Regions from separate parts of the Micromonospora taraxaci genome, predicted to be linked through region 2. Evidence: riboswitches for the same ligand, from Rfam matches in the RefSeq annotation. Region 2 holds a riboswitch; each other region holds the start of a gene.

Region 1 (4,299 bases), 1.1 Mb from region 2:
AGCGGTGACTGGGGGACCGGGTTCACGGGCTGGCGCGGGCCGGCCGTGGTGCTCGGCTTCCTGGCGGTGAACCTGGTCCTCGCCGGGCTGCTGCACCGCTTCGTGGAGACGCCGATGATGCGTCGACTCGCACCGCGCCGCCCAGCTCGTCCGGCGTCCGTCCCCCGCCAACGCGCGGGCGGTCCCGACGCCGCCGGGGAGAGCGGGCAGCAGACCAACGGTCGATCAACGTACGCCGACTCGCGCTGACACCGTCCACCCTGCTCAGTGGGGTTCGGCGCGGCGTGCGACGACACGCCCGTGGTCGGTGCGTCGAGGTCGGCACGACGGTAGCGTGAGGTCGTGCTTCCGGTCGCGTTCACCTGTCCGCTGTGGTGGGTGGCGCGCTGGGCGACGCGGGTGCTGACCAGCCTCGCCGTCGTCGCGGCCCTGGCGCTCGGCGCGGGCCCGGCCTCGGCCGCTGTGCCAACTCCGTTCGCCCTCGGCGCACTCCCGGCGACCTGCCCGTCCACCTCCGCGCAGGGGGCGGTGCACGAGGCGCAGGCGACGACCGAGGAGCCCGTCGAGGAATTCTCCTCGGCGTGGTCGGTCGACCCGCAATCGGCTCCGCCCGGCGACCAGGCCACTGCCCGGACCGGCCCGCTGCCGGTGCGCGCGGCCGGGTCCGACCGGCTGCCCCTGGTCCACGGCCCGAGCAGCCGGGCACCCCGGGCGCCACCCGGGCGCTGAGTCACCGGGACGAGCGTCCCGCCCGCCGCGCCTGTCGACCCACCAGCTCCGCGCCCCACCGGCCCGTGCTCCGCCCTGGCCCGGTGGCGGTGGGGCTCCCCATCGCATCGCTCTCTCCCGAGGTGCCGACCATGGAGACCGCCGTCTTCTACCAGTTCGTGACCGAGGTGCCGCAGGCCGCCGCCATCTGGTCCACCCTGTTCCTGCTGGCCCTGGGCGTACTCGCCCTGCTGGTGGCCCGCCCCGAGCGGGACACACCCTCGGACGACCCGCGCACGGCCGCCCCCACCGCTCGTGAGGTGGCCGCCGCCGAGGCTGCCGACCTGCGCCGGTACGCCGAGGAGGTAGCGGTCGCCGCGACCGGCGCGGCCAGGACCGCGCAGCGGCGACGTGCTGACTGGCTGACCGCTCAGGAGGAGATGGAGCGGGCCTGGTGCGCCTACGACGAGGCGGACACCGCCGCCCGTCGCTTCGCCGGCGCCGAGGCGCTGCCCACCCCGCAGACCCCCCGCACCCCGGCCGAGTACGCCGCCCGCGAGCGCTACCTGCACCGGGCCGCGATGACGGCGTACTGGCGGGGTGACCTGAGCATGGCGCAGCTCGGCGACGTGTTCGCGCACCGGCGCGGCTGGGATCCCCGGCGGCACCCGGTCGAGCAGGAGGTGCTGTTCAGCCGGACGATCCGGGACGCCAGGCTGGCCGACTACCAGGCCGCCGCATCCCGGGAGCGTGCTGCCTGGCGGGACGCGGAACTGGCTGCCGACTCAGCGCGAGCCCTCGCAGCGGAGACCTGCGCGGCGGCGGCCCGGCTGCGACCGAACCCGCTACCCGCGCGCCGGGCGGTGACCGGTGTGTTCCGACCCGCTGTCGTGGCGCGGTGGCGGCCGGCGCGGGCGAGTTGAGCCCGATCCGTGACGTGAGCCGGCTCACGCCGACCGAGAATCGGGCGTCCGGCGCGATCGGCACGATTCTTCCGGTGAATCTGGTCGCATTCTCGGCGGCCTGTCCGGTTGTCGCCCGTAGGCGTCACCGTAACCGCTTGTCCCATCGAGTCACGTCAGCGGCAATACGCGCAGAAATTGCTACGCTATTTCAGGTTTACGCAGGTGGAGCTGGCTTGGCAGGGGTGCGGACGGGCCAGTACTGTCGTCCCGTCCGGTGCGGTAACCGATCGCAAGAGGCGACGCCGCGCCGACCCGCTCAATCGTGATGAACGAACCGGGGACCCACCAGTAAGTCCGGGGTGAATCCGCGAGCCACAGCCCGCGGTAGGGCGATCTTCCCGCCCGAATCCGTCAGCTAACCCGGTAGGCGGTGTCGGAAGGAGTTCCATCCTCGTGCAGCACCTTTCCACCCCTCGGTTGTTCCCTCGCCTCCACGGCGCAGCGGTGCCCCCGCTCATTCGTCCAGTGACGGTGAGCTGACCCCCGGGTCATCGCCTCACCGCCCGGCCACGCCGGGCGTTCCCCTGAGCGGTTCACCATCCGCGGACCACGGTCCGCGCGCTGGCGCCTGCCCGGATACCGGTCCGGTCGCCGGTGTGCCGCTCTCCCCCCGATCCGTGGAGGACCCCGTGAAGCACACCCTGCAGCGTCAGCTCCGCCGTTTCGCCACCGAGCGCCCGTACCAGATCGTTGCCGCCTCCGCCGCGGCCCTCGCGATCGCCACCACCACCGGCGCCCTGCTCACCACCGCCGACGACGCACCCGCCGGCCAGCGCACCGCGACCACCGTCGCCGAGATGCGCAGCGACGTTGCCGCCTCCCGCGGCGAGGTGCGTGAGGCGTCCCCGTCGGCCAGCGCCGCGCCGAGCACCGCCGCCCCGGCCACCAGCGCCGCGTCGCCGGCGGCCAAGGCGAAGGCCAACCCCGACCTCACCCGTAAGCCGACGCCGCCGAAGCCACCCGCGACCAAGGTGCTGGCCTACGACTACGAGGCGCAGAACACGTACTACAACTGCGGCCCGGCGGCCACCCGGAACGCCCTCAGCGCCACCGGTATCGACCGCACCCAGGAGGAGCTCGGCGCCGAGCTGGGCACCACCGAGATGGGCACCAACTCGGCCGAGGACACCACCCGCGTCCTCAACGCCGAGGTGAAGGGTTCCCCGTACCGGACTCGGATGTTCGCCGGCGCCCCCAGCCCGGCCCAGATGGACCGGCTCCAGGCCGACGTCGTCAAGGCCATCACCGACGGCCGTGGCGTGGTCGCGAACGTCGTCGGCGACGCCGTCGACACCAACGGCGGTTACCACTCCTACGGCGGCGGGCACTACATCGCCGTCGTGGGTTACAAGGACAACGGCCGCACCGTGCGGATCGCCGACTCGGCCAACGCGGCCGACCCGTCGTACTGGATCACCACCATCGACCTGGCCAACTGGATCGCCAGCCGGGGCTACTCCGCCTGACCCAGGCACGCTGACCGCCGCGGGCGTCGTCCCCCACAAGGGGGCGGCGCCCGCGGCGTTTTTCGTCGGTGCCGTCAGCGTCGCGCGGGAAGCGGCGTGGATGACGACTCTCGTACCGGGCCGTGAACCGTGGGAGACTGCGGCCGTGGTGGATGAATCGGGTGGTCAAGCCGGTCGCGGGCGGGTCCTGCTGCTCCTGCACGGAATGGGCACGACCGGGGACGTCTGGTTGCCGTGGGCGCCGCTGCTGGAGCAGCGCTGGGCGGGGCGGTGGCTGGCACCGGACCTCGCCGGCCACGGCTGGGCGGAGCCGCTGCCGTCGTACACCTTTGCGGGGTTCGCCGACCGGATAGCGCGCGGCCTGGCGCTCGGCGACCGGCTCGTCGTGCTCGGGCACTCGCTGGGCGGGGTGGTCGGCCTCGCGCTGGCCGCGAACGCCGCCGGGGCGCCCGTGGACGCCGTGGTCGGGCTGGGCATCAAGGCCGTCTGGTCACCCGACGAGCTGGCCCGCGCCGCCGACCTCGCCGCCCGTCCGGTCAGCTGGTTCGCCACCCGCGCCGAGGCGGCACGCCGCTACCTTCGGGTGTCCGGCCTGGCCGGCCTGGTCCCGCCGGACCATCCGGTGGTGGACGCCGGCCTGCGTCAGGTCGACGGCCGGTGGCGTCTCGCCATGGACCCGACCGCGTTCGCCGTCGGCGAGCCCGACCTGGCCGCGCTGCTGGCGGCGACCGACGCGCCGGTCGTGCTGGCGCGCGGGGAACACGACCCGATGGTCAGCGACGAACAACTCAAGGAGTACGGGGTGCCGGTCGCCACGCTGCCCGGTCTCGGCCACAATGCGCACGTGGAGGACCCGGCGGCCGTGCTGGCGCTGCTCGACCCGTATCGCTGAGCGGTCCCGAGCGGAAATATCGGTCGTGCGACCGGGCTCCCGACGCCTACATTCGCCCGGATGCCTGCCGTTGATCCGTCCCTTGTGGTCAGCGTGAGCCTGAATGTCGTCGACTCTCGACTCGACGATGCCGCGCGTCGGTGCCGATCCCTGGTCGCCTCGCTCGGCGCGGTGGGTCTGGTGGCGTCCCGCACCGAAGCGGACCATCCCCGCGACGGGGTGAACGTCGACCTGACGCTGATGCCGTCCGTCCCGTCCGCTCCGGGCG
Region 2 (4,299 bases):
CACGCCCTGGCGCACAACCGTGACCCACGCGCGGTGCAGGTTGGTCGCCGACGCGGCTCGATGGGTGCCCAACACGCGCTGAGTCGCACCCCGCGCGCCCCGGCGGAACTGGACGCCATCCTCGCCGGTCTGGTCGACCGGGTCACCCGGCGGATGCGCGCGGCCGGGCGGTCCGGTCGCACTGTGGTGCTGCGGCTGCGCTTCGGCGACTACAGCCGGGCGACCCGCTCGCACACCATCGGCAAGGCGACAGCGGACACGACGCCGCTGCTCGCCGCCGCGCGCGCATTGCTGCGGGCGGCCCAGTCCGAGATCGACAGTCGTGGTGTCACGCTGATCGGTGTGTCGGTGGGCAACCTGGACGACAGTCCGGTGCAGCCGGAGTTGCCGTTCCACCGCGACCCGGGCGCGGAGTTGGACGCCGCTGTCGACGCGGTCCGCGACCGGTTCGGCTCGACGGCGCTCACCCGTGCGGTCCTGCTCGGCCGGGAGCCGGGTGTCGAGATGCCGCTGCTGCCGGATTGACCGATCTGCGTGCGGTGTCCACGCGCGGAGTTGCGACAGGAGACACATCACAGCAGGTCGGCGGTTTAGCCGGCAGCCGACGGGTGACCCTTGGGGGGTACAGCCTGACAAGGGGGGACCCACCATGTCCGAGGACACCAGCAACCGAGCGAGCCGCGGCGCCGAGCGCCCGCACGACGTGACCGACCCGCTGCTCTGGCAACTGGCGATCGACGTGTTGAGCGCCCACGAGCCGGACGACGAGGGTCACTGCCGCAATCTCCAGTGCGCCGGGCAGGCCTGGCCCTGCGCTGCCCGTCAGGGCGCCGAGCATTCGCTGCGTCTGTCCCGCGGCGGGTCTGACTCCGTCGAGGTGACCGTCGACGGCGGGACCGATCTGGCATCGACCTCTCGCTGGGGTCGCAACGCCGGCCCGGTGGCGTCGCGTCGAGCGCCGAAGGCGTCCGCCTCGGCGGCGTGACTCGAACCCGGCCCGGCACTCGGGCTGACCAGCACCGAACACACGAACGCTCGGCCGATGACCCGGCCGAGCGTTCGTGTGCCGTCCGTCAGAGGCTGAGCTTCTGACCGGGGAAGATCAGACCCGGGTCGGCCCCGATCAGCTTCCGGTTGTGTTCGTACAGCGCCTGCCAGCCGCCGGACACCCGACGGGCGTCGGCGATCTCCGACAGGGTGTCGCCCGGCTTGACCAGGTACGTCTGGCCGCCGGCCGGCGCCGCGGTGCGTTCATGGTTGCGGGTCGCCGGCTGCTCGCCGCGCGACGGCCGCTCCTGCCGCTCGGTGGGCTTCGCGGTGGACTTCGTCGACTTCGCGGTGGACTTGGTCGACTTCGTGCCGGAGCCTCCCGACGAGCCGCCCTTCTTGCCGCAGGTCGGCCAGGCACCGATGCCCTGCCCGTCGAGCACCTTCTCGGCGATGGCGATCTGCTCGCCACGGCTGGCCAGGTCGGCGCGGGCGGCGTACTTCTTGCCGCCGTAACCGGCCCAGGTGCTCTGCGAGAACTGCAGGCCACCGAAGTAGCCGTTGCCGGTATTGATCTTCCAGTTACCGCCGGACTCGCACTTGGCGATCGCGTCCCAGTTGACTCCGGCCTGCGCCGGGGCGGCCGGGCCGAAGAGGGCGACAGCGCCGGTGACGGCACCGACGGCCAGGGTGCCGACGGCGAGGCGGCGGGTGGTGACCCGTCGATGACGGGGCGTGTGAACAGACGTCATGTGAGCTTCCTCCACGCCGGCGAGGTGAGCTGTCGGGTTCGGGCCGAGGAGCCCGGCCGCACGGTGGCGGCTTCACCCCGAGGTGACGTGCACCGAGGAACGTGTGGGTCCCCCGCTCCTGCCCGGGTGACTGGGTTCCGACGGCCGGGGGCAGGATTTGGCGTTGCCGGCCGCGGTGTCCGCAGTGGCGAACCCGACCGACGTTAGGCACGTTCGGTGACGATCGCCCAACCCCTGTGAAGTTCTTCACCGGGGTACGCGGGGCGCCGTCCGCAGCGGTTGCGGCCGGCCGGACACTGTGCAGAGAGCACTGTGGACCGGTACCGATCAGGCCTCGTGACGCAGCCAGGCCACGGTGTAGCACCGAGCGACTCGACGTGTCCGTTGGTGATCGGATGCACGACGCCGGTACGCCGAACCGGCCGGCGGGTCCCTGGTCGGGTGGCCCGCCGGCCGGGAGGTCGACCGTCTACAGAGTGCGCGCCAGCCGGTCGGCGAGCGTCCGGGTGAAGCGGGCCGGGTCGGTCAGCTCACCGCCCTCGGCGAGCACGGCCAGGCCGTAGAGCAGCTCGGCGGTCTCGGTCAGGGCCGCCTGGTCGCTCCCCTGCTCGTGGGCCTTGCGCAGCCCGGAGACCAGCGGGTGCCCGGGGTTGATCTCCAGGATCCGCTTGGTCGGGGGCACCTCGTGCCCCATGGCCCGGTACATCTTCTCCAGGGTCGGCGTGAGGTCGTGGGCGTCGCCGACGACGCAGGCCGGTGAGGTGGTCAGTCGCGACGACAGCCGGACCTCCCGGACGCTGTCGGTCAGCGTGGTGCCGAGCCAGCCGAGCAGGCCGGCGAACTCCTGCCGCTGCTGCTCGCGCTCGGCCTCGGCCTGCCGCTTCTCCTCGTCGGTGTCCAGGTCGATCTCGCCCTTGGCGATCGAGCGCAGCGTCTTGCCGTCGTACGCGCCGACCCGCTCGACCCACACCTCGTCGACCTGGTCGGTGAGCAGCAGCACCTCGTGACCCTTGGCCCGGAAGGCCTCGAGGTGCGGCGAGTTCTCGATGGCGGCCCGGGACTCACCGGTGGCGTACCAGATGTCGCTCTGGCCGTCCTTCATCCGCGAGACGTAACCGGCCAGGTCGGTGGGCTCGGTCGCGTCGTGGGTGGAGGCGACGGAGAGGATGTCCAGCAGGGTGTCGCGGTTGTCGGTGTCGTCGATCAGCCCTTCCTTGACCACCGCGCCGAACTCGGTCCAGAAGGTGCGGTAGCGCTCGGCGTGGTTGGCCTTCAGGTCCTTCACCGTGGCGAGGACCTTCTTGACCAGGCGGCGACGGACGATCTGGATCTGCCGGTCCTGCTGGAGGATCTCCCGGGAGATGTTGAGCGACAGGTCGTGCGCGTCGACCACACCCTTGACGAAGCGCAGGTAGGTCGGGACGAGCGCCTCGCAGTCGTCCATTATGAAGACACGCTTGACGTAGAGCTGCACACCTCGGCGACCCTGCGGGGAGAACAGGTCCAGTGGGGCGTGGCTGGGCAGGAACAGCAGCGCCTCGTACTCGAAGGTGCCCTCGCCCTTCATGTGCACGACCTCGAGCGGGTCGGCCCAGTCGTGGCTGACGTGCTTGTAGAACTCGTTGTACTCGGCGGCGTCGACCTCGTCGCGGGGCCGCGCCCAGAGCGCCTTCATCGAGTTGAGGGTCTGCACCTCGCTGGTGGCGGCCTCGCCGTCGGCGCCGGGGCGTTCGACGGTCATCCGGATCGGCCAGGCGATGAAGTCGGAGTAGCGCTTGACGATGTCGCGGACGGTCCACTCTGCGGTGTAGTCGTGCAGGTTGTCCTCGGTGTCGGCCGGCTTGAGGTGCAGGGTCACAGTGGTGCCCTGCGGGGCCTCGTCCACCGCCTCGATCGAGTACGTGCCCTCGCCGGTGGACTCCCAGCGGGTGCCGCCGGTCTCGCCGGCCTTGCGGGTGACCAGGGTGACCCGGTCGGCGACCATGAACGCGGCGTAGAAGCCGACGCCGAACTGGCCGATCAGGTCCTGCGAGGCGCGCGCGTCGGCGGATTCCCGCAGTTGGCGCAGCAGCTCGGCGGTGCCCGACTTGGCGATGGTGCCGATCAACTGGACGACCTCGTCGCGGGTCATCCCGATGCCGTTGTCCCGCACGCTGAGGGTGCGGGCGTCCTTGTCGACCTCGATCGTCACGTGCAGGTCGTCGGTGTCGGCGACGAGGTCCTTGTCGACGAGAGTGGCCAGCCGCAGCTTGTCCAGGGCGTCGGAGGCGTTCGAGATGAGCTCCCGCAGGAAGACGTCCTTGTTCGAATAGATCGAGTGGACCACCAACTGGAGGAGCTGACGCGCCTCGGCCTGGAACTCCAACGTTTCGGCCTGGTTGCTCACACCGTCTCCCATCTCGGCTCGTGCGGGGTTTCGCGGAAAGGATACGAGTCGTCACGGGCCGGGGTGCCGCCGCGTCCGGGTCGCATTCCCGATTGAGGGGGGCGTCGGTGTGAGATGGCTGACTTTGGTTAGCAGAAGTCAGGTGGGATAGCGTGACCGCCATGAAGATCTCTG
Region 3 (4,299 bases), on a different contig from region 2:
TGCCCAGCCTGCGCCGGGCCGAGGCCGAGGGTGTGCAGGACATCGACGGCATCGTCGACGTCCACATCGCACAGACCGTCGAGACGTTGCTCGGCCAGTCGCCCGTGCTGGCCGGTGCGGTGGCGCAGGGGCGGTGCGCGGTGGTGGGTGTGTCGTACCGGCTCGCCGCTGGAGAGGTGCGCGCGGTGGCCGCCGTGCCGGCCGGCCTCACGACGCTCGACGCCGACCCGGCAGCGCCCGCCGCGGCCTGACACGACGAGGGCCGCGCGTTTCGGGGCCTGACGCGAGACGAGGGCCGCTCCGCGCGACGCGGAACGGCCCTCGACGAATGTCCTGCGGGTCAGAGCAGCGACATGTGGACGTGGTCGGTGTGGTTCGACGGCCCGCTGTACGAACTCCAACCGGTCGCCGGGAACCAGATCTGCCGGTTCCAGATGACGTAGTAGATGCCCAGCCGGTCGGCGTTACGGATGAGGAAGGCGGCGACGTTGTTGCCGTACTTCCGGGTGTCGTCGTTGTGCCACGGGGCGAAGCCGCTCTTCTGCAACGACCAGTCGCAGGCGCGGCCCTTCGGGTGCTCCCACGGCCCACCGGAGCGGTAGCAGCCGACGAACCGGTTGAAGCCGGCCGCCTTGACCTCCTTGTACGCGTGCAGCGTGCGGGGCGTGACGCAGCCGGACGTGGTCGGGTCCTTCTCGCTGCACGACTGCGGCTTCCAGTCACCGTCGGCGGTGCGACCCGGGCCGATCTTGGCGACCTTCGAGGTGGCGTCGACCAGGCCGCCGGTGAAGCCCTTGCCGCCGACGAGGGAGAGCGCCTTGTCCGCCTCGCTCTTGCGCTTGGCCATCAGGGCGGTCTGCTTCTGCTGCTCGCGGACCTCCGCGTCGAGAAGTAGCTTGGCCTGCTCGGCGCGGGCCTTCACCGCGTTGACCTCGGCGAGCTTCTTCTCGTTGACCATGTTCATCTCGTCGAGCAGCGAGGCCCGCTGGACGAACGCGTCGGGAGCCTTGCTCTCCAGCAGCATCGCGAGCGCGCCGATCCGGCCGGTCCGGTACGACTGGGCGGCGATCTGCCCGACCTGGGGGGCCAGCGCGTCCAGGTCGGCCCGGGCCCGATCGACCTGCTGCGTCAGCTCGCTCTGCCGCTTCTTGGACTTGTCCAGTTGGGACTTGGCGGCGGAGTAGTCGCGGTTGGCCTGCTCGATGACGTCGGTGAGCAGCTTTGGCTCGCCGTCCTCCTCGTGCCCGGACGGGGTGGGAGTCGTCGGGGCGGCGTGGGCCGGGAGGGGCCCGGCGAGCACGGTGAGTGCGGCGATCACGGCCACCACGGGTGTCAACCAGCGGCGTAGGGGTGCCGTCACAATGTTCCCTTCCGTCGACCGCCGACCGGGTTAGCTGACGGGTTCGGGGCGGAAGTGGCCCCTACCGCTGACGCGGATTCACCCCACGTACCTGGGTCCCCGGCTCGCCGGTTGGCGATTGGGCGGTGGCACCGCAGACGCCGCTTCGCGCCTTCATCGGTGACCGGCAGCGAGGTTACCCGAGAGTCGACCGGGTGAGCTACGCCTGGATGCCGACCAAAAGTGTCATTTCGCCATAGCGTTGAGTGACCAGTGACGCGGTTCTCAGGGTGGAGGCCCGATCTGGTCACGCTGAGGAGTGTCACCATGTCGTATCCGTGCTCCTGTTCGGCTCCGGCCACCGGTCGGCGGCGGTAGATGGGGGTGGAGTCCGCGTCGGGTCCGACTCGTCGGGGTGACCCGTTCGCGGTGAGATCAGTGCGGCCAGTGCCTCCGCCCGGTCCGTCTGCGGTCGCGGGGCGGAAGCGTCGGCGGGCGACGTGGCGTCGGTGCGACCGGCGGCGGGCGACAGAGCGTCGGTGCGACCGGCGGCGGTCACCACCGCCGCCAGTCCGGTGGTCAGCGGCACGGCGGCGATCAGGCCGAGGGTGGCGACCGCGCTGCGGACGATCTCCTGGGCGAGGAACTCGCTGGTGAGGATCTGCCCGATCGGCCGCGCGTCCGCGGTGAGCAGGAGCAACAGCGGCAGCGACGCGCCCGCGTACGCCAGCACGATGGTGTTGACAGTGGACGCGATGTGCGCCCGACCGACCCGGGTTGCCGCGCGGTACAGCTGCAACCGGGTCAGGCCGGGGTTGGCGTGCGCCAGTTCGGTGACGGTGGCCGCCTGGGTGACTGTCACGTCGTCGAGCACCCCGAGCGATCCGATGATGATTCCGGCGAGCAGCAGGCCGTGCAGGTCCACGTCGCCCTGGAACATCGACAGGGTGGTGGCTTCCTCGCTGCCGAAGCCGGTGAGGTGGGTCGCGGCGGTGGCGACGGTGGCGAGCACGCCGGTCAACACCAGGCTGCCCAGGGTGCCGAGCACCGCTACCGAGGTCTGTGCGCTGACCCCGTGTGTCAGGTAGAGCACCACGAACATGATCAGGGCGGCGCCGACCACCGCCACCAGCAGGGGTGACTTCCCCGCGCCGATACCCGGCAGTACGAAGGTGAGCAGGATGGCGAAGCTGGCGGCCAGCCCGGCGAGCGCGGCGAGACCCCGCCACCGACCGAACGCGACGATCGCGGCGGCGAAGACGACGGCCAACCACAGCATCGGGGTGCCCCGCTGGTGCTCGGCGACGTTCCAGTTGCTGATGGTGGGATCGGTGGGGTCGGTCAGCTCGACCAGGATGACCTCGTCGCCGACCTCCACCCGGGGTGCGCCCGGCCCGTCGGGCACCGGCGTCTCGACCTGCTGTCCGGCCGACGGCCCGTCGTCCACGCGGACGTCGACAGTGCCGCAGCGCCCGTCGCCGACGCGCGGTGTGCCCTCGGGGCTCGACGGCGACGGCGGGCACGGCTCCATCACCACCCGGGTCACAGTGCCGCTGTAGCGCGGCACGTCCGCCCCGCCGTCGGACTGTGGTGACCCGCCGCGCGGCCAGAGGAGCACGGCCGCGATGACGGTGGCGACGAAGAGAGGCACCACGGTCATGACGAGGATCCGTCGCACCCGGGGCGGGGCGGACGGAGCGGGACGGGCGTGGTCGGAACCCAAGGTGAGACTCCCAACGATCCGGTGCGGGGTACGTGTCAGTGGGCCGGTCGGTTCACCGTCACTGCGGAAACGTGGTGGGGGAACGCGATGGTTCGCCGGCTGACGACCGCTCGGTCACGGACGGTAGGGTCGGACCCGACCGGCCAGCCGCGACACCACCGCGCGCTGGCGCGGGTGCCCGTTCGTGCCTCGGTCTGCCGGGGGTCATCGTGGGAAATGCTAACCAGCACGGTCGGGGGATGCAGGTCGTGACGGAGTGTCGGTGGTGGAACCGCCCGCGTGGCGGTTCCCGGACCGGCATCGTGGAGACATGCCCGTGCCGTCACCGCCCGACCCCGGCCAGCACGCCCCGGCCGCGTCACCGCAGCACGACAAGCACGCCGGGCACGACAAGCACGCCGGGCACGATCCCGAGATGTTCCGTCGGCGCTTCTGGATCTGTCTGGCTCTCACGGTCCCGGTGGTCCTGACCAGCCACCTGGTGTGGGATCAGTTGGGCCTGGGTTGGGACGTACCCGGCCGCTCGTGGGTGGGCCCGGTGCTCGGCTCGGTGGTGTTCTGGTGGGGCGGCTGGCCGTTCCTCGTGGGTGTGGTGCGGGAGGTGCGGGACCGCGCGCCCGGGATGATGCTGCTGGTCGCGATGGCGATCACCGTCGCCTACGCCGCGTCCCTGGCGACCAGCGTGGGCGCCTTCGACCTGGACTTCTGGTGGGAGTTGGCCGCCCTGGTCACCATCATGCTGCTCGGCCACTGGCAGGAGATGAAGGCCATCGGGCAGGCCCGGGGAGCGCTCGCGGCGCTGGCCGCGCTGCTGCCGGACGAGACCGAGCGCGTCGCGGCGGACGGACAGGTCGAGGCGGTGGCGGTGTCCGACCTGCGGGTCGGTGACGTAGTGCTGGTCCGCCCGGGCGGTCGGGTGCCGGCGGATGGCCGCATCGTCGACGGTGACGCCGAGTTGGACGAGTCGATGATCACCGGTGAGTCACGGCCGGTCGCCCGGTCCGCGGGTGACCGGGTGGTGGCCGGCACGGTGGCCACCGACTCGGCGATCCGGGTACGCGTCGAGGCGCTGGGTGAGCAGACCGCGCTCGCCGGCATCCAGCGGATGGTCGCGCAGGCCCAGGGTTCCGGCGGGCGGGCCCAACTGCTGGCCGACCGGTTCGCCGCCGCGCTGTTCTACGTCGCCACCGGCACGGCCGTGCTGACCGTGCTGGTCTGGGCCGCGCTCGGTCGACCC

The links. Region 2 has a riboswitch for cyclic di-AMP ahead of FHU34_RS19450 (LysM peptidoglycan-binding domain-containing protein). Riboswitches for the same ligand answer to the same signal wherever they lie in the genome.
Region 1: linked by a shared signal. The riboswitch ahead of FHU34_RS24015 (C39 family peptidase) and the one ahead of FHU34_RS19450 (LysM peptidoglycan-binding domain-containing protein) in region 2 are both predicted to bind cyclic di-AMP.
Region 3: linked by a shared signal. The riboswitch ahead of FHU34_RS30365 (coiled-coil domain-containing protein) and the one ahead of FHU34_RS19450 (LysM peptidoglycan-binding domain-containing protein) in region 2 are both predicted to bind cyclic di-AMP.

The regions. Positions count from the first base shown of each region.
Region 1 covers NZ_VIWZ01000001.1:5,312,718-5,317,016, reverse strand. Annotated here, with positions in the region: gene FHU34_RS24030 (acyltransferase family protein) at 1-249, shown strand, start outside; gene FHU34_RS24025 (hypothetical protein) at 343-729, shown strand; gene FHU34_RS24020 (hypothetical protein) at 861-1,631, shown strand; cyclic di-AMP (ydaO/yuaA leader) riboswitch at 1,917-2,058, shown strand; gene FHU34_RS24015 (C39 family peptidase) at 2,291-3,139, shown strand; gene FHU34_RS24010 (alpha/beta fold hydrolase) at 3,285-4,031, shown strand; gene FHU34_RS24005 (hypothetical protein) at 4,092-4,299, shown strand, end outside.
Region 2 covers NZ_VIWZ01000001.1:4,192,717-4,197,015, forward strand. Annotated here, with positions in the region: gene dinB (DNA polymerase IV) at 1-525, shown strand, start outside; gene FHU34_RS19445 (hypothetical protein) at 650-985, shown strand; gene FHU34_RS19450 (LysM peptidoglycan-binding domain-containing protein) at 1,074-1,739, opposite strand; cyclic di-AMP (ydaO/yuaA leader) riboswitch at 1,740-1,880, opposite strand; gene htpG (molecular chaperone HtpG) at 2,209-4,137, opposite strand; gene FHU34_RS19460 (SDR family oxidoreductase) at 4,287-4,299, shown strand, end outside.
Region 3 covers NZ_VIWZ01000002.1:271,889-276,187, forward strand. Annotated here, with positions in the region: gene FHU34_RS30360 (carbonic anhydrase) at 1-251, shown strand, start outside; gene FHU34_RS30365 (coiled-coil domain-containing protein) at 341-1,360, opposite strand; cyclic di-AMP (ydaO/yuaA leader) riboswitch at 1,365-1,495, opposite strand; gene FHU34_RS30370 (YibE/F family protein) at 1,662-3,062, opposite strand; gene FHU34_RS30375 (heavy metal translocating P-type ATPase) at 3,373-4,299, shown strand, end outside.